One region of the Neobacillus sp. DHD-1R genome, then DNA from elsewhere that is predicted to be linked to it. Evidence: riboswitches for the same ligand, from Rfam matches in the RefSeq annotation. Region 1 holds a riboswitch; each other region holds the start of a gene.
The links. A riboswitch is a leader RNA that binds a small molecule or an ion and turns the genes downstream of it on or off. The one in region 1 is predicted to bind lysine.
Positions count from the first base shown of each region.

Region 2: linked by a shared signal. The riboswitch ahead of AC3ANL_RS19325 (aspartate kinase) and the one ahead of dapA (4-hydroxy-tetrahydrodipicolinate synthase) in region 1 are both predicted to bind lysine.
Region 3: linked by a shared signal. The riboswitch ahead of AC3ANL_RS15810 (amino acid permease) and the one ahead of dapA (4-hydroxy-tetrahydrodipicolinate synthase) in region 1 are both predicted to bind lysine.

Region 1 is NZ_CM173232.1:3,073,464-3,081,484, forward strand. It holds gene AC3ANL_RS14850 (2-hydroxyacid dehydrogenase) at 1-583, shown strand, start outside; gene AC3ANL_RS14855 (CAP domain-containing protein) at 942-2,078, shown strand; gene AC3ANL_RS14860 (MBL fold metallo-hydrolase) at 2,240-3,073, shown strand; gene AC3ANL_RS14865 (NUDIX hydrolase) at 3,049-3,729, opposite strand; lysine riboswitch at 3,976-4,155, shown strand; gene dapA (4-hydroxy-tetrahydrodipicolinate synthase) at 4,278-5,165, shown strand; gene AC3ANL_RS14875 (SDR family oxidoreductase) at 5,165-6,001, shown strand; gene AC3ANL_RS14880 (NAD(P)H-hydrate dehydratase) at 6,146-7,693, opposite strand; gene AC3ANL_RS14885 (alpha/beta-type small acid-soluble spore protein) at 7,853-8,021, shown strand, end outside.
Region 2 is NZ_CM173232.1:3,912,426-3,920,446, forward strand. It holds gene sdhA (succinate dehydrogenase flavoprotein subunit) at 1-756, opposite strand, end outside; gene AC3ANL_RS19315 (succinate dehydrogenase cytochrome b558 subunit) at 809-1,420, opposite strand; gene AC3ANL_RS19320 (YslB family protein) at 1,845-2,300, shown strand; gene AC3ANL_RS19325 (aspartate kinase) at 2,364-3,578, opposite strand; lysine riboswitch at 3,692-3,869, opposite strand; gene uvrC (excinuclease ABC subunit UvrC) at 3,937-5,712, opposite strand; gene trxA (thioredoxin) at 5,852-6,166, opposite strand; gene AC3ANL_RS19340 (electron transfer flavoprotein subunit alpha/FixB family protein) at 6,387-7,364, opposite strand; gene AC3ANL_RS19345 (electron transfer flavoprotein subunit beta/FixA family protein) at 7,403-8,021, opposite strand, start outside.
Region 3 is NZ_CM173232.1:3,245,568-3,253,588, forward strand. It holds gene AC3ANL_RS15795 (PH domain-containing protein) at 1-590, shown strand, start outside; gene AC3ANL_RS15800 (nitroreductase family protein) at 684-1,316, opposite strand; gene AC3ANL_RS15805 (YitT family protein) at 1,484-2,299, opposite strand; lysine riboswitch at 2,522-2,712, shown strand; gene AC3ANL_RS15810 (amino acid permease) at 2,824-4,302, shown strand; gene AC3ANL_RS15815 (helix-turn-helix domain-containing protein) at 4,385-4,546, opposite strand; gene AC3ANL_RS15820 (hypothetical protein) at 4,764-4,937, shown strand; gene asnS (asparagine--tRNA ligase) at 5,001-6,392, opposite strand; gene AC3ANL_RS15830 (hypothetical protein) at 6,703-6,933, shown strand; gene AC3ANL_RS15835 (GNAT family N-acetyltransferase) at 6,954-7,415, opposite strand; gene AC3ANL_RS15840 (BA3454 family stress response protein) at 7,609-7,743, shown strand; gene helD (RNA polymerase recycling motor HelD) at 7,794-8,021, opposite strand, start outside.

The sequences.
Region 1 (8,021 bases):
AGGTCACCTTACAACAGATCAATACGCTATTGATGTACATCATAAAACCTTAGGGATTATTGGAATGGGAAAAATCGGTTCGGCAATCGCCAAACGGGCCCATTTAGGTTTTGATATGAATATTTTGTATCATAATCGGCACCGTAATTTTGAAGCTGAAGCTAAATTTGGTGCTGCCTATTGTAACATGGATCATTTACTTGAGGAATCAGATTTTGTTTGCTTAATGACTCCGCTCACTCAAGAAACCCAGAGTTTAATTGGTGAACAAGAATTTAAGCGAATGAAAAAGTCCTGTATTTTTGTGAATGGGTCACGTGGAAAAACCGTAGACGAAGCTGCGTTGATTGAAGCATTAATAAATAAGGAAATTTATGGAGCAGCTCTAGATGTTTATCAAATCGAACCCGTGAAAGCAGACAATCCACTGCTTAATTTTCCTAATGTTGTAACTACCCCACATATCGGATCATCGACTTATGAAACGGAATTAAAAATGGCCGAGCTCGCGGTAGAGAATTTGCTCGACGGACTATCCGGTAAACGGCCCAAAAACTTGATTAACCCAGAAGTGCTGAATTAAAATCTACTCCTAAGAAATCAAATAGAACTGACATAATAGAGAGAAAAAATAACATTTAATAAAATATAAAAGTGGTACTAGGACCTCATTTACTAACAGCTAAACCCTGGTACCCTTTTAAATTCATAGTAAAACCCTTTAAAATGTTTACATAATATTGTTATTGTTTACTATTTTGTCTCAACTGCAACAGCTCTTAAAAAAGCTCAGCCCCAAAATATTCATACTGGTTAAATAAATTCCAGTATTTTGATTTTCAATAATAATAGGAGATATGTTAAATTTAAGATTGGTAAACATATTGCTTATACATTTAAACTAGGTTGGTTAGAATTCTAATAGAAATGGAGGAAAAGTAATGGTACGTTTTTTTATGATGCTAATCGTTCTTGTTATATTATATTCTTCCTGGCCAATAGTTGAAAAACAAATAGACCAAACCAAATACAGTTCGGCGATTGATTCAATTCAAACTGAGATTGTTGATATAAAAGACAGCCCTGAAGTACAGGCTACGATTAGTTCTGTAGTCGAAAGCGTTCAGCAATTGGTAACAAAGTTTACTTCCCAATTAAATGAACTTCCGCAAAATAAACAGCAAAATGAATCTAATGAAGGAAAGGTTACCTTAAGCACTCCAACGGAGCAGGCATTCTCCATTTATAACATCGAACTTGGAGATTCAAAAGAAGATGTAGAAGAAAATTTAGGAGTGGCAAAGCGTTCATCTCTTAATGAGTATGGGACGAACTGGTATACCTACCATGAAAAATACCGTAATTTTTTTATGGTGATGTATGATGATCATAATCGAGCAGCGGGTTTATATACAAACCAAGATTTAATTTCATCCAAAAATGGCATTAAGCTGGGGAGCTCGAAAAAAAATGTTCGTGCGATTCTTGGGACACCTATCTCTAGGATTCAAAAAGGGTTGATATCCTACCAAGTACAAGATGACGATTACGACATGTTTTTACTTGATGACGCCTATGTGACTATTTTTTATGATAAACATGCGGATTATTCAGTTACAGCGATGCAACTAATTCGCAAAGATTTTGAAGGAAACAAGAAAGATTTTTACGCTAAAAGCAGTCCTGCACTAAAAGAAGGCTTCGAATACCAGCTATTTGATTTAACCAATGCTTCCCGCGTTAATCACCAGCTTCCGATATTGTCATGGGATCAGCATGTTCGCGAAACAGCCAGAAAACATAGTAGCGATATGGCTGTTAATGCATACTTTGACCATACCAACCTGAAAGGACAATCCCCCTTTGACCGGATGAAAGAGGATGATATTGTCTTTCAGTTAGCTGGAGAAAATCTTGCATATGGACAGTTTAGCAGTATTTTTGCTCATGAAGGCCTTATGAACTCACTTGGCCACCGTGAGAACATTTTGCGGAAAGGCTACGAGTACTTGGGAGTTGGCGTTGCCTTTAATCAACAATCACAGCCTTACTATACGGAAAATTTTTACGCTAACTAAGTTTGAAGATGTAGGTCTGCTATTGATGAATAGCAGGCTTTGTTAATAAGTATGGAAAATATCTTGGAAACCATGGATTACAGCAGGAATATAACATTCTCATGATGAATACGTAAGTAATAAATCACTTACGTGTTGTAATAGATGAAAGGATGTTATCGATGGGTAGTAACCTAAAAATTATTCGAGTACCGATTTCAACGCCAACTTTGTTACCACATACCACTACAAATTGCTATTTAATTGGAAACGCTCATGAAAGTATATTAGTTGATGCAGGATTTGATCAACCAGATACGAAAATAGATTTAGAGCTAGCAATAAAACAAAATAACCTTGCCATACCAAAGAGGATTATATTAACCCACTCACACCCTGACCATGCCCCAGGAGTTCTGCAATTAGCGGCATGGAATCCACTCGTTTATGGCCACCCACTTGAAAAAAAGGGTATTCTTGCCGCAATTGAGCCTTTGAATCAATTAGCATTTTTAAACGACGGCGACATAATAAGAATAGCTGATGAAGAAATAATTATCATTCATGCTCCAGGTCATACAGCAGGCCAGTTAAACCTATATATTCCATCAAGGCAAATTCTCCTCGCTGGAGATAATATTGTGGCGGAAGGAACATCATGGGTCGGTCCCCCTGATGGGGATATGTCAGACTATATAGACACACTCAAAAAGTTAAGACAACTGAAAATAAGCAAAATTGGTCCGGGACATGGTGGATGGGTAGAACACCCTTATGAACAAATTGAATTTGTATTAAATAGAAGATTATACCGTGAAAACCAAATCAAAGCCCTTCTAAACAAACATAAAAAATTAAGCGCTGTCAATTTAACAAACATGATTTATGACAAACTACCACATCCGAGTGTTTTTGACGTAGCAAAACGAACGACGGAAGCACATTTAATCAAGTTAGTAAAAGAAGGTACCGTAATACAACAGGAATCTGATTATTTTCTTGCATCACCAATATAATCACCTAAATTAAACGCAGGCATCTGCAATGGATTGCCGTTAAGATGATTTACAATAGTTTTCAAGGTATGAATCGTTGGTGGAGCCAATGATATTTCACCACTTTGATTTGCAGCTAATGCATCGGCCGGAGACATCCAGCTAGCATCAGTAATTTCATTTACGTTAGGTTTAGGGGTTTGGCCTACTGGCAGCTGCGTTAGAAAAAAACGTGTATCAAACCTAATCTTACTTACATTTGGGGTAATTATGTGACCGATATATCTCAAACGATCAAGCTGAAAAAATAAGTCTTCCTTTATTAACATATGTAAGAAAGAAATTTCCCCTCTTATCAAAAGCCGGCGGTATTCCATCTCTATTTCTTCTGTGAATTGAACAGGAACGCCGCCGTCTTTCTCACAAATCAAGATGCCCACTTCTTCAAACAATTCCCTTGCCGCAGCGATATAATGACCAATCGAAAAGGAATCATTTCGGTACCTAGCAATAATACGGTTACCCTCTTGTACGTCATCAGCCTGATCAACTGCTCCCCCAGGAAACACATAAAATCCGCCCATAAATTTCATCGTTTCAGGTCTTTTTGTTAAATAAACTCTTGACAAGTGATCCATCAAGACAACTGTTGAAGCTGGTCTAGGAATTGCACTCATTATTCCTCCACCTCTCAATATTTATTAAAATATAAAACTAGTTTTATTTATATTCAACTTTTCAGTCGCGATTCCCTTCCCTAAAAAGTCTGATTCTTCTTTTAAGGATATTTCTTCAATAGAATGTTCCTGTTAATGTTTGAAACCAATTATATTGAAGGCAATTTAGATTTTCCTATTGAACATTATTGAATTATCTGTTATATTACAAGCAATTAAATATTTTCTTACTTCAATATCTTTTGGAGTCAGGATAGAGGTGCAAAGACCATTAGTACGCAATTCGAGGATAATGAGATCCTATGACCATTGCGGAAAGGGGCATTTGCCGAAGCGGAAGGAATCTCATTGGTCTTGAAGCTGGTTCTGCTGTTGAATAAGCACAGAATTGTCATATAGGAAACTATATGGAGGGCTATCTCACGCATAGGAACTTTATTATTTTTTGTTTCTACAGCAGCAGCGACCCCTCGTTGCTGCTTTTTTGCGCTGATTTTAATATGGCCTTACCCCCTCTAATTACTTAAAAATTATGTAAAGGGTGAAAAATGATGAATTTTGGCCAAGTATTAACGGCAATGGTTACACCATTTGATCTGAGTGGTGAAATCGATTTTAACGCAACCAAAACGTTAGTAAATTATTTAATTGAAAATGGGTCTGATGGATTAGTTGTCGCTGGAACAACTGGTGAGTCTCCTACCTTATCCGCAGAAGAAAAGGTGGCATTATTTAAATTTGTGGTGAATGAAGTAGCTGGTAGAGTTCCGGTTATCGCTGGAACAGGATCCAATAACACCAGAGCTTCCATCAGCTTAACTAAACTTGCGGCCGAAGCAGGTGTAGATGGAATTTTACTTGTAGTACCTTATTATAATAAACCATCCCAAGAAGGTTTATATCAACACTTTAAAGCAATAGCTGAATCAACCTCCCTGCCTGTCATCCTTTATAATATCCCAGGACGTTGTGTAATCAGCTTGTCAGTCGAAACCATTGTTCGTCTTTCAAAAATCCCTAATATTGTGTCAATAAAAGAAGCAAGCGGTAACCTTGATGCCATGGCAGAGATTATTAGCCAAACCCCTGACCATTTTACATTGTACAGTGGTGATGATGGATTAACATTACCTGTTCTAGCTATAGGCGGCACAGGAGTGATTTCCGTAGCTTCCCATATTATTGGGAAGGAAATGCAAGAGATGATTAAAAGTTTCAAAAATGGATTGCTTAATGAGGCAGCTTCTGCCCATCGAAGACTACTCCCACTGATGAAAGGATTATTTGCAGCACCAAACCCAACGCCGGTTAAAGCTGCCTTAAATATGACAGGAGTCCCTGTTGGTGGTGTCCGATTACCATTGGTCCCATTAAATGAGGAAGAGAAATTAGCACTACAACAGCTCCTCCCTGCTCAATTGGAAAATATAAAATAATGAATAGAAAAACTGCAATTGTTACAGGTTCATCGAGCGGTTTTGGTTTATTATGTGTGATTGAATTAGCCTTGAAGGGGTTCAATGTCATTGCAACTATGAGAGATACCCAAAAAGATAAGGTATTATTTAAACTCGCAAAAGAAAATGCTGTTGAGGGTCTAATTCAGGTCACTCCATTGGATGTTACTTCTGCTAAGTCTATTCAATCTTTTAAAGGCATGCTTGAAGATTATTCCTCGATTGATGTGTTAGTGAACAACGCAGGGTTTGCGCTAGGTGGTTTTAGTGAAGAACTTTCAATTGAAGACTATCACCGGCAGTTTGAAACCAACTTTTTCGGGGTGATAGCAGTGACTAATGCTATTCTTCCTTTTATGAGGGCTAAAAAGCAAGGGAGAATTATTAATATGAGTAGTATTAGCGGACGAATGGGATTCCCAGGATTATCTGCTTATACAGCATCAAAGCATGCTCTTGAAGGATATAGCGAAAGCTTAAGGTTGGAGGTTAAACCATTCGGTATTGATGTATCCTTAATCGAACCAGGTTCCTATCAGACCAATATATGGTCAAGTGTGGATCAGTTGGAAATCCGAAAAGATTCACCATACTTTTCTTATGCGGAGAGCATGTTGAAAGAAATTGAACATGGTAAGACCGGATACGGAGACCCCAATGAAGTGGCCCAACTAGCAGCTCGTATTGCTTCACAGCCTTCATCGCCCGACCTTCGTTATCCCATCGGCAAAAGCGTAAAGACTAATCTATTTTTTAAAAATACATTTCCATGGAAGGTCATTGAAAGAATTATTTTAAAGAAGCTTAAACATTAAATTTTTCTTTTTGATGCTTTCCTTCAGTCTGAAGAATTGCTTGTTGGCGAAAACAACCGATTTGGGACAGACCGGATAATTTTAATTATAACCATTTCTTCAAAAAATAAGGCTGCCCTAAGTTGAGCAGCCTATTTTATACTTTCAAATCAGATTTAGTTGCTCCCTAATCCCGTCAATAATGTCAAATGGCATTACACCGTAGCTTGATAAAACTTTAGCTTTTTCTTCCCCTGCTTTTGCATGTAAATAGCTGGCCGCAATTAGGGCGTCGACCGGTTGCGCTCCTTGAGCAAGAAACGAGGCAATTAGCCCTGTCAGCACATCCCCGCTACCGCCCTTTCCTAATGCATCATGTCCGTGTGGGTTGATGAATATCTCCTCATCTGGAGTCGCAATGATGGTCCTATGCCCTTTCAATAACAAAAAAACTCCATAATCCCTTGCAAAATTCTTGGCAATTTCAATCCGGTCCTCTTCCACTTCTTTTACGGTTAAATTTAATAATCCGGCCATTTCCCCAGGATGTGGCGTAAAAATTACATGCCCTTCATAGTGGCGGATTAAATCTAAATTATTTCGAAGCAAATATATGGCATCTGCATCAACAATAATCGGCTGTCCAGTCAAAGCCGTAATAAGCGATTTAACCCAACCTTCTCCACCAGAAAAGCGACCTATCCCAGGACCAATTGCGATACTATCAAATCGAGGAAGCAGAGGTGTGATTTCAGCAATTGCTTTTTTGGAAAAATGCCCCTCTTCTTCTGATAATGGCTGAAACAAGGATTCTGGATTTTGCGCTGCTGCCATTGGATAAATACTTTCTGGTACGGCAAGGGTTACTAATCCAACTCCTCCATGTAAGGCAGATTTTGCCGAAAATATCGGCGCACCAACAAATGACCGTGATCCACCCATAATTAGAACATGACCGAAAGTCCCTTTATGGCCTTGCTTGGGACGAATGGGGATAGAGGCTTTCACTAGCTTTTCTGTAATGAGTCGGGGCATAACAAGTCCCAATTCCTCAACACTCGAAGGCGGCACGGATATGTCAACCACCTTCCATTCCCCAACAAATGTTGGCCCATCATGTAAAAAAAATCCTTTTTTAGGAAATACAAAAGTAATGGTCTTTGTAGCTCGAACTGCGACACCCTCTACTTTTCCATTGTCACTGCTAACTCCAGATGGAATATCAACCGAAATAATCAACTTCTTCCCGGCATACTCATTTATCATTGTAATCACTTTATTGAAGGGTTCTCTAACCGGACCATTTACCCCCGTCCCTAATAACGCATCGACAATAATGTCAGCTTGGTTGATTTCATTCCAAAGTAAATCTAAATTATTATCTTGTATGTATAGAATTGGAAGTCCGCGATTTTTGTATACATCAAAATGAACTTTTGCATCGCCTTTTATTCGCGTAGGGGGTACTAATAAACAAAGTTGGGAGTCAAACCCTAAATCACAAAGCCTGCGGGCGATTACAAACCCATCCCCGCCATTATTCCCTCCCCCTGCGAGCACACTCACACTCGGTCTTTTACTAGGAGAACTTGCCAGAATTTCCTCCACTACCTTGGCACCCGCATTTTCCATTAATACGACACCTGGTAAGCCAAGTATTTCCATCGTATAGTGATCCAATTGCTGCATTTCCATTTGACCAGCGATATACATGTATACTCCCTCCTATTCCATCTCTTTCTTTATTATACTACTTAGGTTCCTAATGTAGGAATTGGGAATGAACTTAACGAATTGGTCTAAATAAATAGGATACATTATATTTGAGCAATTGTTTAATTGCTCAAATAACTTCGTCGGGAGTGATGTATCATGGCAAGAAACAAACTTTTGGTTCCTGGTTCAGACAATGCTCTAGATCAAATGAAGGAAGAAATCGCCAACGAGTTTGGAGTTCAACTTGGTGCTGATACGACCGCACGAGCTAACGGTTCAGTTGGCGGTGAAATGACAAAACGTCTTGTCGCATATGCTGAGGAGT
Region 2 (8,021 bases), 840 kb from region 1:
TGATTCACTCATTAACCGAAGCTTATCATCGCCAGGGATAGCAGTTGGATGGATTTGAATCATTTCACCATTTGCATAATAGGCACCTTGCTGGTACACGATCGATGCAGCAGAGCCCGTATTGATAACGGAGTTCGTTGACTTTCCAAAGATAATTCCAGGGCCCCCTGTAGCCATGATAACAGCATCTGCAGAGAACGATTTAATTTCCATCGTTTTTAAGTTTTGAACGACCACTCCGCGGCATACGCCATCATCATCAATAACAGTTCCTAGGAATTCCCAGCCTTCATATTTCGTAACTAACCCGTCTACTTCATGACGGCGAACTTGTTCGTCTAAAGCATAAAGCAACTGCTGCCCTGTTGTTGCCCCAGCAAAGGCTGTACGGTGATACTGTGTACCTCCGAAACGACGGAAATCTAGTAAACCTTCTGGAGTACGGTTAAACATTACTCCCATCCGGTCAAATAGATTAATAATGCCAGGTGCTGCATCACACATTGCTTTTACCGGCGGTTGATTGGCCAAAAAGTCTCCGCCATAAATGGTATCGTCAAAGTGGATCCACGTGGAATCTCCTTCACCCTTTGTATTTACCGCTCCATTAATACCGCCTTGGGCACAAACAGAGTGAGAACGTTTAACCGGAACAAGAGAAAATAGCTCTACCGGAGTTCCTGATTCTGCAACCTTGATGGTAGCCATTAAACCGGCCAAGCCGCCGCCGACTACGATCACTTTACCTTTACCCATTCGTGACTCACTCCCTCAATCCAAAATACAATATTTTTCCGAACTTCCTCTATTATGAAACAAATGCAATCAGTGTTTGAATGCTAATAAATGCCAATACAACAAACACACCAATTGTCACGTATGTAGATATAACTTGTGAACGTGGTGATACTGTAATCCCCCAGCTAACTAGGAATGACCACAAACCATTGGCAAAATGAAAAATAGCCGAAAGAATACCAACTAGATAGAAAACAAACATACCAGGCGATGAAAGAATATCATGCATCATATCAAAGGAGACCTCAGCGCCAAATGCTGCAGCGACCCGTGTTTGCCATACATGCCATGCAATAAAAATTAATGTAATAACGCCTGTAATACGCTGTAGTAAGTACATCCAGTTCCTGTATGTACTAAACCTATTAACATTGCTATTTGCAGTAAAAGCAATATAAATTCCATAGATTGCATGATATAACAATGGTAAATAGATAATTACTGTTTCAAGGACAATCTTGAATGGAAGACTTCCCATAAAGTTTGAAGCCTTATTAAAAGATTCTGGTCCCCCTGTAACAAAATGGTTGACAACAAGATGCTGGATCAGGAATACCCCAATCGGAATAACTCCCAGCAATGAATGCAATCTGCGATTAACAAACTCTCGATTTCCCGCCATTATTTTACCCCCCTTTAAGTTTTAAAAAATGATGTTAAGCCTTTTTCCCTTGTTATTCCTCATGTAATTTTTAATTTTCACTACTGTGACAATTATGTGACATGTCCATTTTACTCCCAACCTGATAGAGCGTCAAGAAAACGGATACAGTATTTTAAGTAAAAAATAAAAATTTTTTAAATATATTGAAATTATAATAGTGTATGTGTACAAACTTATAAAGATTGATAGTTATTTATGGTTGCCCAATTTCCCCAATGATATTTCCAATATCTAACTGTTAGAGTTTTTACTTTAAAGGTAAAGATAATTATGATAATAAATAGGATTAGATATTGCAAAATAACAATATTTTCTTATTGAAAACTGTACTGAAACTTAGCCAAAATTGTATATAATAGAATAATAGAAAGAGGGGAAGCTTGTGGAAGAAAGTACAGTCGTTAATTTGGATACAAATGCAGCAGAACCACGAACCATCTCGATCTTCGGATATGAGTTAATTAGGGAAATACTTCTGCCAGAAATTCTCGGAAAAGATACGCCTGAAATATTATATTGGGCCGGTAAGCGTCTAGCGCGAAAATTCCCTTTAGCTGATCATGATCAAGTCATTGAGTTTTTTACCAAAGCTTCATGGGGTCAGCTGGAAATAATTAAAGAAACAAAAAATGAAATCGAAATGGAACTATCTAGTCCATTGATTGTGCCTCGTGTAAAATCAAAGGCCGAGCACTTTTTTCAGCTCGAAGCCGGTTTCCTTGCTCAGCAAATCGAACTCCAAAAAAAAGTATATACGGAAGCCTTTGAGCACCCTGTTAAAAAATCAAACAAAGTTCAATTCACCGTCAAATGGGATACAAAAGACCCCATAAAGTAACTTCTCAACGATCATTTTGTTAATAAGGGTGTCAGGCACCAAAGGTGCCTGACACCCTTTTCACTATTCCCCTAATTCAAATGCTGTGTGAAGGGCTTGTACAGCTTGAAGCATGTTTTTTTCTTCGACAACGACGGATACTTTAATTTCGGAGGTGCTGACCATTTTGATTTGAATGTTATTTTCAGCTAGTACTTCAAACATTTTAGCGGCAACGCCTGGATTAGAAATCATTCCTGAACCAACAATCGATACCTTGGCTAACTTATTTTCAGCATCAAGTTGCTCATATCCCAGGACTGTTTTATTATCTTCCAGGACCTTTAATGTTTCGAGCAAATCATTCGTATGGATCGAGAATGACAGATTGGCAGTCCCTCCCTCAGTTGTACTTTGAATAATAATGTCCACGTTAAGATGATTTTGTGCTAAGGTGGTAAAAATAGTTGATAAACTTGTTAATGAGTTAGTGAGTCCTAGTACAGTAACCCTTGTAATTTCATCGTCAAACGCTACTCCGCGCACTACTAAATTTTGTTCCATTGTTGCTTCCTCCTCTATGACTGTTCCTTCTACTCTCTCCATACTTGAACGAACCTCAAGCTGAACTTTGTAATTTTTTGCAAACTCGACTGCTCTTGGGTGCAGCACACCTGCACCTAGATTAGCAAGTTCAAGCATTTCATCATATGAAACGGATAATAATTTACGTGCCTCTTTAACATATCGTGGATCCGTTGTAAAAACACCGGTTACATCCGTATAAATATCGCATCGATCAGCTTTTAATGATGCAGCTAGAGCAACAGCGGTTGTATCTGAGCCACCGCGGCCAAGTGTTGTAATCTCGCCATCTTCTGTTATCCCTTGGAATCCTGCCACAATCACAACTTTTCCTTCAGACAGCTGAGCTTGAATCGCCTCCGTGTTGATTTTGGCAATCCGGGCATTTCCATGAACTGGTTCTGTAACGATCCCCGCCTGCCAGCCTGTATACGAAACTGCATTAAGCCCCTGTTGATTTAAAGCCATCGACAATAATGCAATCGTAACCTGCTCCCCTGTTGAAAGCAGCATATCCATTTCCCGCTTGTTTGGCTGATCAGATATTTCCTTTGCTAAACTTACTAGCTGATCGGTAGATTTCCCCATAGCCGACACAACGACAACAACGTTATTACCTAGCACGGTCTCCTCTTTTATACGTGATGCTACATTTAATATTCTTTCTACACTGCCAACGGAGGTTCCCCCAAATTTTTGTACGATAAGCCCCATAGTTGATTCCCTTCTTTCAAATGATTACATTAGATTTCCCCATAAATGAAAAAAAAGCAATGAGGGCATCTCATTGCTTTTTGAACACGAAAAAATAAATTCCTGTACAAATAACGTAAGATAGCTCTCCAAGACATACGTCTTGACAATTCTGGATTTATTCAATACAGAACCAGCAAAGGAAGGAATGAGACCTTCTTTACTTCGGCGAACATTCCCTTTCATGATCCCTCTTCGAAGCTCATCCTTCTCAGAACCATTACTCTTGAAGCTCGCACCTCTACCTTCACTTTAGTACGACAAAGTGATAGTAAATTAAATTTTCACTTATTATAGCATGTTCTTTTTTTTCTGACAATCATATTGTGTGAAGTTTATTGAATAATTCTTCTGCTACATTTATTGGAATTCCAAGTGCAGTAAATTCCTCTATGTTGGCTTCCTTCATTTTTTTGACAGAACCGAACTGTTTTAATAGTAATTTTTTTCGTTTTTCTCCGATACCCTGAATATCATCGAGCAACGATTGGAACGCACTTTTCCCACGGAGTTGACGGTGGAAAGTAATCGCAAAGCGGTGAACTTCATCTTGAATGCGTTGCAGTAAATAAAACTCTTGGCTGTTTCGAGCTAAGGGGACGATTTGCAATGGATTGCCGTATAGAAGCTGGGATGTTCGGTGTTTCTCATCCTTTACCAATCCTGAAAGCGGGATATCTAAGCCCAGCTCATTTTCCAAAACATCTCTTACAGCCTCGACATGCCCTTTTCCACCATCAATGATAATCAAATCAGGAAGCGGTAAATCATCTTTTAGGGCTCTCGAGTATCTTCTTCTCGTTACTTCTCGCATGGATTCATAATCATCGGGACCCTTAACCGATTTGATTTTATATTTGCGATACTCTCGTTTATTTGCTTTCCCATCAATAAAAACAACCATGGCGGATACTGGATCTGTCCCTTGAATGTTAGAGTTATCGAATGATTCAATCCTGTGCGGTGTATATATCCCCAGTAGCTCCCCAAGGTTTTCAACAGCCTTAATCGTTCTTTCCTCATCTTTTTCAATCAGGGAGAACTTTTCATTTAAAGCAATCTTCGCATTTTTTATGGCCATTTTAACGAGGTCCTTTTTTTGACCGCGCTGTGGCTGCAGGACTCTTACTTCCAAAAGCTGTTCAGCGATATGAAGATCCACGTCGTCTTGAATTAAAATTTCTTTTGGTTTAAAATGATTGGCTTTTGTATAAAATTGGCCGAGGAACGTTAAAATTTCTTCCTCCGGCTCATTGTAGATGGGAAACATCGATACGTCCCGCTCAATCAGCTTTCCTTGCCGGACAAAAAAGACCTGAACGCACATCCAGCCTTTATCGACTGCATAGCCAAATACGTCACGGTCGGTAAAATCAGTCATCGTAATTTTTTGCTTTTCCATAATCGCCTCAATATGAACAATTTTATCGCGGAACTCCATTGCCCGCTCAAAATCAAGTTCTTCTGAGGCAGCTGTCATTTTTTCTGTGAGCTCTTTTTTTATTTCCTTATAGCCGCCATTTAGAAAGCGGGAAATTTCATCCGTCATTTGCTTATACTGCTCTTCACTCACTTCATTCACACAAGGTGCAAGGCATTGCCCTAAATGATAGTACAAGCAAACACGATCAGGCAGGGTGGAGCATTTTCGTAATGGGTAAATCCGATCTAACAGCTTTTTCGTCTCATTAGCTGCTCCTACATTGGGATAAGGACCAAAGTATTTCCCTTTATCCTTTTTCACTTTTCTCGTTATGATAAGCTTTGGATGTCTTTCTGCAGTTAGTTTAATAAACGGATAGCTTTTATCATCCTTCAGCATGATATTGTATTTTGGATCGTATTTCTTAATCAGGTTCAATTCAAGTAATAGGGCTTCTATATTCGAAGAGGTAACAATGTATTCAAAGTCCTCAATTTCATTAACAAGTCTTAACGTTTTTCCATCGTGGGATCCAGTGAAATAGGAACGGACACGATTCTTTAAAACCTTTGCTTTTCCCACATAAATAATTGTTCCCTGACGGTCCTTCATTAAGTAGCAGCCAGGCAGATCAGGCAGCAGGGTCAATTTTTGCTTTATATTTTCATTCATTCCGGCCACTCCCTCCGTCTTTTTTTAATGTATTTAAAATTCTAATGCAAATGACTCATAAAGGGAAGTAGGAGACTCTTGTAAAAAGCAAAAAACCTTAGCTAGATGGAACTCTAACTAAGGTTTTTTGTTATTTATCTTATACGTGTTTTTCTAAAACACTTGCTAGCGCGTCTTTTGGCTGGAAGCCAACGACTTTATCGACAACTTCGCCATCTTTCAGTACCAACAATGTTGGGATGCTCATAACGCCGAAGTTAGCAGCTGTTTGTGGGTTATCATCCACATCAAGCTTAGTAATTTTTACTTTTTCGCCCATTTCTGCGTCAAGTTCTTCTAGAACTGGAGCTATCATTTTACAAGGTCCGCACCATGGTGCCCAAAAATCTACAAGCACAAGGCCTGAACCTGTTTCAGTAGCAAAGGTTTGATCTGTTACGTGTGAAATAGCCATCTTTATTGACCTCCTATTAAATAACTGAAATACTACGGAAAGTATACCATCGATTGCCATATCATGCTAATAATATGTTTCAGCATGTAATATACCCATCCTGGTTATAAGTATTCTATGCGAATATAAAAAAAGCGAGCGTTACTTGTTGTCCCGCCCGCTTTATTATTATCTTTCTTAGCCATTCTTATGTCTAGCTCCAGCGATTCCGCTTTGCTTATTACGAATGGACCTTAAGTTTTTTAAACTCTTCTGTTAATATTGGTACGACCTCGAACAAGTCACCGACAATGCCATAATCGGCTACTTTAAAAATATTCGCTTCAGGATCTTTGTTGATCGCTACGATAACTTTAGAGTTGGACATCCCAGCTAAGTGCTGAATGGCTCCAGAAATACCGCAGGCAATATACAGGTCTGGTGTTACCACCTTTCCAGTTTGACCGATTTGTAAAGAGTAATCACAATAATCAGCATCACACGCACCACGAGAAGCGCCAACTGCACCGCCTAAAACTTGAGCTAATTCTTTCAACGGAGCAAACCCTTCCGCACTCTTGACGCCGCGGCCGCCTGAAATGACGATTTTTGCTTCACTTAAATCTACCCCTTCACTGGCCTTTCTTACTACTTCTTTAATAATGGCACGAAGGTCTTTAATGTCTACCGATAAGCTGGAAACACCACCAGTTCTGCTTTCATCTTTTGCTAATGGTGCAATATTATTTGGACGAACAGTGGCAAAAATTAATCCATCGGTAACAATTTTCTTTTCAAATGCTTTACCTGAGTAAATCGGTCTTGTAAATACAATATTCCCGCCAGCTACTTCAACTGCAGTCGCGTCAGAAATAAGGCCCGAAGAAAGCTTTCCTGCAATGCGAGGGGCCAGGTCTTTTCCCAGTGCTGTATGGCCTAGTACAAGTCCTTCCGGGTTTTCTTGCTCGATTACCGCTAATAATGCTTGGGCAAAGCCGTCAGACGTATATTGTTTTAATTTTTCATTTTCAACTGTGACTACGCGGTCTGCTCCATATTGGATAAGCTCAGCGCCTAAAGCGCTTACAGCATCGCCAACTAAAACTCCAACCACTTCTCCGCCCTCTGCCACAGTCTGTGCTGCAGCAATTGCTTCGAAAGAAACGTTACGTAATGACCCGTCCCTAGCCTCTCCTAGTACCAATACTTTTCTTGACATTCTATTACCTCCTGAAAACAATTTTTATGTGAATGAAATTAAATTACTTTTGCTTCAGTATGAAGAAGTTGAACAAGTTCTTTTACTTGATCATTTAATTCACCAGATAGAACCTTCCCAGCCTCTTTCTTTGGCGGTAAGTATATTTCAATCGTCTTTGTTTTTGCTTCCACATCGTCTTCTTCAAGTTCGAGATCGTCTAATTCTAATTCTTCAAGCGGTTTTTTCTTCGCTTTCATGATTCCCGGTAATGACGGGTACCGCGGCTCGTTAAGACCCTGTTGTGCAGTGACTAATAGCGGAAGGCTCGTTTCGATTACTTCTGAATCTCCTTCAACGTCACGGGTAACGGTTACATTTGTTCCATCAATTTCTAATTTTGTAATCGTTGTTACATAAGGGATGTTAAGTATTTCAGCAACACGTGGACCTACTTGGCCAGACGCGTTGTCAATGGCAACATTTCCGCCGATAATTAAATCAGCGTCTTTGTCTTTTAAGTATTCAGCAAGAATTTTTGCTGTTGTAAATTGATCCCCATGTTCAATATCATCTTCAATATTGATTAGTACGGCTTTGTCAGCTCCCATTGCAAGTGCTGTACGCAATTGTTTTTCTGTTTCTTCATTGCCGACAGAAATAACGGTTACCTCTCCG
Region 3 (8,021 bases), 170 kb from region 1:
TTTTAGGTTTAAGTGATGTTGGTTCTGTTATTAAGCCGCAAGATTACGATAAGGTCGATGCAGACGATTATGTCATGCATGAAGACAATGAAAAGATTTATTTTTTAATTAAATCAAAATCTGATGAATACTGCTTTACCAATAATGCCCTAATCCATTTGGATGGCACAAGTGCGACAAGTAAAAAACGAATGTTGCACCGATATAGTTATGCAACAAATCGAATTTCCGATGTAAAACTTGAAACAGCTGGTACGGTCGACATTGATGTCGAGATAAAATTCAAAATTGGCTCAGCGCCTTTCTCGATTGATGTCCACAAAAAGCATATTGAGGAAATAAAGGATTTATACAAAGCACTTATTAAAATTTCGGAGATTTCACATGAAAATGAAATCAGTCTTCAATTTGCCAAACAAAGTTTGGAGATTGCCTCCACTACACTTGGCCGTGTAACAAGTCCAGATAGCAACCTGGTTGTTCAATTTAAAATGCTAAATCAGGCAGCCTTCCAATGGCTGGAAGAAAGTAAAAAGCAATATTCAGTTAAAGATTTTGGAACTGTATTTGAAAAATATATTAACAATTAAAAAAAGAGGATAGCTCAAACCAAAGGATTAAACCCCACAATCTATTGAGTGTTAAATGTGGGGTCTGCCTTCCTTGAGCCATCCTCTTTTTAATTATTTATACTCGATCAATACATCATCTAATGGTAACCGTGTTGAACCAAATGCAGGGGCAGCCGCCTTACCAAGTGGAATTAATACAATTGGGAAAAAACGTTCTGAAACATTAAATTTTTCTATGAATTGTTGTTTATCAAATCCACCCATGGGGACAGTATCATACCCTCTTTCCTTAGCTATAAGCATTAATTGCATTGACACAAGTCCTGCATCAAACATAGCAATATTTTTTCGAATATCTTCAGGTGCATTAGGATACGTATTATTGGCACTGGCGATTAATCGCTCCATGTTTGCTTCATCCATAAAACCAGCTTCATGGGCACTGTGATATACCTTCTCAATACTCTTATACATTTCCTTGTCACCTAGTACAGCAATTACAGCCGATGCTGTTTCCACCTGTTCTTGATTGTATGCAATAACTCTAAGGTCTTTTTTAATTTCTTGGTCTTGGAACACCATAAAGCGCCATGGTTGAAGATTACTTGATGATGGTGCTGATGTCGCTTCTTTTATTATATCTTTAATTTCTTGTTTAGAAATTTGATAGCTTGGATCATATTTTCTTACGGAGTGACGGTCTTTCATCACATCAGTAAAACTTTTCTTTACTTTTGTTTGCATAAAGTTTCCTCCTTAAATCTTGCACTTACAAATAATAAGTTTCTTTTAACATCTTACTTTTAAAAAGCTTCTACCGTCAAGAATGGATGAAAAATCGAGAAAATTCATAATCGATTATCCAAATAAAAAAGAGTTGCACTTAGGCAAAGTGCAACTCTTTTTATGAACTAGGAAGGGCTCTGTCGATGAAATAACCCCATTACCTCAATGGTTTCTGTGATATTAACAAATGCACTTGGGTCCACCTCGGAAATGAGATTTTTAACCTCGTTTAATTCATATCTAGAAATGACTGTCATTAAAACATTCCGTTTGTCGTTAGAATACCCACCAACTCCATCCATTATGGTAAGTCCCCTGTACAAATTGGTCAGCAAATGTTCCCGCATTTCCTCACCTTTTCCCGTAATAATCATCAAGGTTAATTTAGCATGATCTGTATAAATGGCATCCACTACTTTACCTGTGACATATATAGATACTAACGTATTAAGAGCCGCGTCCCAATTAAATAGGAATCCATTAAATATAATAACAACACCATTCATACCAGAAAGTAACACCCCGATAGGAAAGTCCTTTTTCCTTGAAACGATCATGCCAATAATATCAAAGCCCCCCGTTGATCCTGATGAACGGAATACAATTCCAACCCCAAGACCTGCGAGCGCACCGCCGAAGATCGATGAAAGCATAGTGTCATTCGCAAAGGGTATGATAGGCACCACATAAAGACCTACAGAAATGATCAACACTGAAAAAATGGTATTCATGACAAACTTTTTGCCAAGAATTTTATATCCAATTATAATCATCGGTAAATTCAAAAGGAAGTTAGCCAAACCAGTATTAAGCGGTGTAATCATTCCTAATAACATCGATATCCCGCTCAAACCACTACTTAACACCTCATGGGGAATTAAGAAAAAATTAAATGCCCCTACCACGATAAGAGAACCCACAATGATTCCGACAATTTGCATGGTAAAAAACCCTCCTAATACCTGCATTTTCTATTTTAAAATCATACTAAATTCTCTAATCTAAATAAACTTAACAGTTTTTTTTAAATTGAACCAATTATCTGTCTACTAACAGAATAAATTTTTTTCCTTAAACCTATTTAAATAAAATAGATTGACATTTTTAAAATAATAATTATACTTTATTAATATAATAACTTTATAGTTAAATCCTCATCAAACCGATGAGGTAGAGGTCGCGGTTTTTATTAGTAAAGTGGACGAGATGTAGAGACATCCTTGACTCCGTTTGAAAGGAAAAGCTGCCGAAGTTTGCTTTTATCTCTATAAAAAGCATGCTGGGTCTGTCTCCGAATAGGAACAGAACTGTCACGCTTGGCCCTACCAGTCATGCGTGTTGAGCTATCTTTCGGAAGGTATGATGCGGGGTATTTACGATGCCATCGATTCTACTTCGATGGCATTTTTTTATTCCAAAACTCCTTCTAATGAAAGAAATAAGAAAAAGATAAAGGAGTATTGATATGCAATCACAAACAGCAAGAAATCTTGATAAACAAGTATATACAGGTAACCATGCGGAAACTACGGAACTAAAACGGAGTTTAAAATCACGTCACCTTACAATGATTTCGTTAGGGGGAACGATTGGAACCGGACTATTCCTGGCAAGCGGTGGTGCGATTCATTCGGCCGGACCGGGTGGAGCTATCCTTTCCTATCTTGTTATTGGTGTAATGGTTTACTTCTTAATGCAAGGCTTAGCCGAAATGGGTACTTACATGCCAGTGGCCGGAAGCTTTAGTACGTATGCAACTAAATTTGTTGATCCTGCCTTTGGTTTTGCGCTCGGTTGGAATTACTGGTATAACTGGGCCATTACCATTGCAGCAGAATTAGCTGCTGTAACAATGATTATGAAATACTGGTTTCCGAACACCCCATCATTAGTATGGAGCAGTCTCTTTTTAGTCATTATGTTCTTGTTAAATTATCTATCCGTAAAAGGGTTTGGAGAAGCTGAATACTGGTTCTCGCTTATTAAAGTCATAACGGTCATCATTTTTATTATTACTGGGACATTGATGATTTTTGGTATTATGGGAGATCATGCCATTGGCTTTAAAAACTTCACAATTGGTGATGCTCCCTTTCATGGCGGCTTTATGTCCATGCTTGGCATCTTTATGGCCGCTGGCTTCTCATTCCAAGGAACTGAGCTTTTAGGAGTCGCTGCGGGAGAAACAGACGACCCCAAAAAATCAATACCACGGGCAGTACGATCAGTATTTTGGCGGATTCTTTTATTTTATGTATTAGCTATTTTTGTTATCGGCCTGCTCATTCCTTATACAAATGGAAATTTGGCAAATGGAGATATAACCGTAAGCCCATTTACCCTTGTATTTCAAAAAGCAGGAATTGCCTTTGCCGCTTCTGTCATGAATGCTGTTATCTTAACAGCAGTATTATCGGCCGGTAATTCTGGAATGTATGCTTCTACACGGATGCTTTGGGATTTAGCTCGACAAGGTAAAGCACCAAAATTTTTAGGTAAGCTTAATAAAAATGGTGTCCCTGTAAATGCATTAATTGCTACAACTTTAGTAGGAACACTTGCCTTTCTAGCTTCTTTCTTTGGGGATGGTGTTGTCTATGTATGGCTTTTGAATGCTTCTGGTATGTCTGGCTTTATCGCATGGCTCGGAATCGCCATTTGTCACTATCGATTCCGCAAAGCTTTTGTTGCACAAGGAAAAGATCTAAATTTATTACCTTATAAATCTAAATTATTCCCATTTGGCCCGATTTTCGCTTTTGCCGTTTGTGCATTTGTCGTTTTAGGTCAAAATTATTCCGCTTTTATGGGTGACCACATTGATTGGAATGGTGTGTTGGTTTCTTATATTGGCTTACCACTTTTCCTAATTTTATGGCTAGGGTATAAATTCTTGAAAAAGACTAAGGTTATTCCCTTAGAGAAATGCGATTTAACTGTTTAATTACCTCGATAAATTAGATAAAAATGTGCATAATAAAAGCAGATCCTCAATGGGTCTGCTTTTTTGCATAGCTAGGGTAGTATTAACTTTCCTTTGCAGTCCAAACGTATAGATCTTCAATCTTGCAATTTAATTCTTTGGAAATAGTCATTGCCGTGTTTAGGTTCATTACCTTCTTTGACAAGTAGTCGTCGAGTTGACTCCTAGGAATATTTGTATTCCTTTCCAAATTATCTAGATCCATTCCACTTTTTGATAATAAATCTTTGAGGTTACTTTTTTTAGCTTTATAATTGGTCAAAATGACACCTCGCTTTTGTAAAGCATACCATAATTACATTATAATGGAAAGGTTAATAGGTCCCTGTCTTTCATTTGCTTAACAAATACTAATTCACGAACAAAACGTGCCCCATATTTTTGTGTTATAATTAAGATGTAATTTTAAAGGGGTGTTAAAATTGAAGAACTCAAATAATCGATACAATAATGGTCAAACTGTGAACATTATCGAAACTGGTGAGGTTGTTACAATCTTAAAATGGCAGTATGTAAAAAATATGAAAAGATATTCTTATATCGTTAAAGAACATCCTGGTACATTTTTTTTCGAAGAAGAACTCCAAGTTTTTTAAACCGAAATTGTTCACATGAAAGAAGACCCATTCAGCGAATAGGTCTTCTTTTTGTTTCTCTTTTTAAAATTCAGCATTGCCTGTTGTTCTTGGGAATGGGATCACGTCTCTAATATTAGTCATTCCAGTTAAGTACATAATTAACCTTTCAAACCCTAGGCCATAGCCTGAATGTTTCGTACCACCGTATTTTCTCAATTCAAGGTACCACCAATAATCTGCCTCATTCATACCAAGATCTTTAATTTTACCAGCAAGAATTTCTTCTCTCTCTTCACGCTGACTTCCGCCAATCAATTCACCGATACCTGGTACAAGTAAGTCTGTTGCAGCAACTGTTTTATCGTCTTCATTTAAGCGCATGTAGAACGCTTTAATTTCTTTTGGATAGTCTGTTACAAATACAGGGCGTTTGAATACTTTTTCGCACAAATAGCGTTCATGCTCTGTTTGCAGGTCAAGTCCCCACTCCACTGGATACGCAAAGGTTTCGCCGGATTCCTTCAATAACTCAATTGCTTCTGTATACGTTACACGTCCAAAGTTTGCTGTATGGGCATTATTTAAACGATCTAACAAGCCTTTTTCAATAAAGCTATTAAAGAAGTTCATTTCTTCGGGAGCTTGTTCTAAAATATATCCAATTACATATTTCACCATCTCTTCTGCTAGATCCATGATATCTGGAAGCTCAGCAAATGCAAGTTCAGGTTCAATCATCCAAAATTCAGCAGCATGTCTTGCCGTGTTAGAATTTTCTGCTCTAAACGTTGGACCAAAAGTATAGACATTACGGAATGCCAACGCAAATGCCTCAGCAGAAAGCTGGCCGCTAACGGTAAGATTCGTTTCTTTATTAAAGAAGTCCTTGGATACATCCGTTTTACCTTCTTCATTTTTAGGAAGATTGTCCATATCAAGTGTTGTTACTCGGAACATTTCGCCTGCACCTTCTGTATCACTGCCAGTAATAATTGGCGAGTGGACATAAACAAAACCTTTATCTTGGAAAAATTTATGAATCGCATATGATGCTAAAGATCTAATCCGAAAAACTGCCGCAAAAGTATTAGTCCTTGGACGTAAATGGGCAATGGTTCTTAAATATTCGAATGAATGCTTTTTCTTCTGTAATGGATAATCAACATTCGATGTACCCTCGATGGAAATTTCTGTTGCTTTTATTTCAAATGGCTGCTTTGCCTGAGGTGTATAAATAAAATCTCCCTCTACCTTGATAGATGAACTAATTGGAAGCTTTGTAATGTCCTTAAAGTTGTTCAATTGCTCATCAAATACAATCTGCACCCCTTTAAAAAAGCTGCCGTCATTCAATTCAATAAACCCAAATGTTTTAGAATCGCGAATAGTACGAATCCAGCCTGATAGTTGTACTTTTTGATCCAAGTAACTTTCTGTATTTCTGTACAAATCCTTAATTAAGGTCTGTTTCATTAAATTTCCTCCTAATTTATATGTATAAGGTTTTCGCTGATAGTCTTTCTCTTTTTTAAGCTTAAGTTTATTGTTGCTAAATAAAAAAACCTTCATCCCAATCGGGACGAAAGGTAAAATTCCTCAGACTATCATCGTTCTTCTTTTATCCCTACAATATTATATAAAATATTATACCAAATAAGCAATAACCAACAAATTTTCCCGTTAATTTCACTTTTAATTAAAATTTTCTGAAAATTAGCAGGAAATAGTTAAATTGTAGTCGAATTAATTAAGAAATAATCGATTCTTAAGCGGAGGGATCTTTGTGGACAAGATTACTTGTATTGCCTACCTACTTTACAAAACTTCTAAGAATCAAGACATTCAAGAAAAAGCCATTCAATTATTAAATGGCGAAGTATCAATTCGTGATTTAAAAAAGAATGGAACGATTCAAGCATACTTATTGATTGCCGAATCCTCATTAAAAAAGAACAGAATAGATAAAAATCAGGTTCAACTCTTTGCCGAAGAATTTATGGTGATTGAGGTTTAAAGTTTAGTTTCGAGAGTACTCTACACTAATATTTTTTGGTAACATAATATACCACCTCCATATTGTTCAGAAGATGTTTTATAATAGTTAAAACCTAAAGATTCCCAAAATTGGTGTTCTTTTGAATTTCCACTCAGAACACCCATTCGAAGTTTAGCCAAACCTCGATTTCGCATCTCTTGTTCATAAAGTGCATAGGCCTGTGCACCAAAACCATAGCCTTGATAATCACTATGAATCATTAATAGCCCAAGCCATGGTATATGATCTTTCGGATTCTCTAGCATGTAATCAATGACTCCTATATATGTATCATCTAGCTTTATAAAAGCACTAATGGTGTTCGGATTTAAAAACTCTTCTTCCATTTCAGCAAGTGTTCTTGCTTCCTTTCCATTTTCCAACAAATTGTATTCTGGATTCGAATTGATTATTTCAAGAGCTATATACAACGTTTCCTTTTCTATATTTTCGAAATTCATTGGTATTATTACACTCCCATTGGATCTTATCATTATCCACCATTATAACAGACCAGCCTCGTTCTATGACAAATGTCGAACGATTTTTGTCATACATATGGTGTTAGCTTAATATTTTGGAACATTGTGCTATTAAAAAGTACATGTGTAAAACAAACGAACTATATATTTTTTAAAAGAAAGGTGATTTTTTATGGTACAAGTGGAAGTAACAATAAAGCTAGAAGGTAAAAGCTATTTGACAAATGTTATTACTCATCGGGACACATCTGATGATGAAATTTTTCGACTTGCCTTTGAACAAGTCGAAAAACAATGGAAAAAATAAATCAAATTCAGTAAAAGCTGCAGGTCTATGATCAGCAGCTTTTTACTTACCTAGATTAAATCGTAAGTTTCCATTGGTACTGAATTCATGAGTGGACTTATTCCTTCAGTTGTAAACATGTACAGCTCATGCATCGCACGGGTACATACAGTGTAGAATAATTTCCGCTCCCTTTCGCTTTTATATTGTGAACAATTATAAAGAATGACTGCGTCAAATTCTATCCCTTTTGCAAGATAGGATGGGATGACAATATTCCCTTGTTCATAGGAAACAGT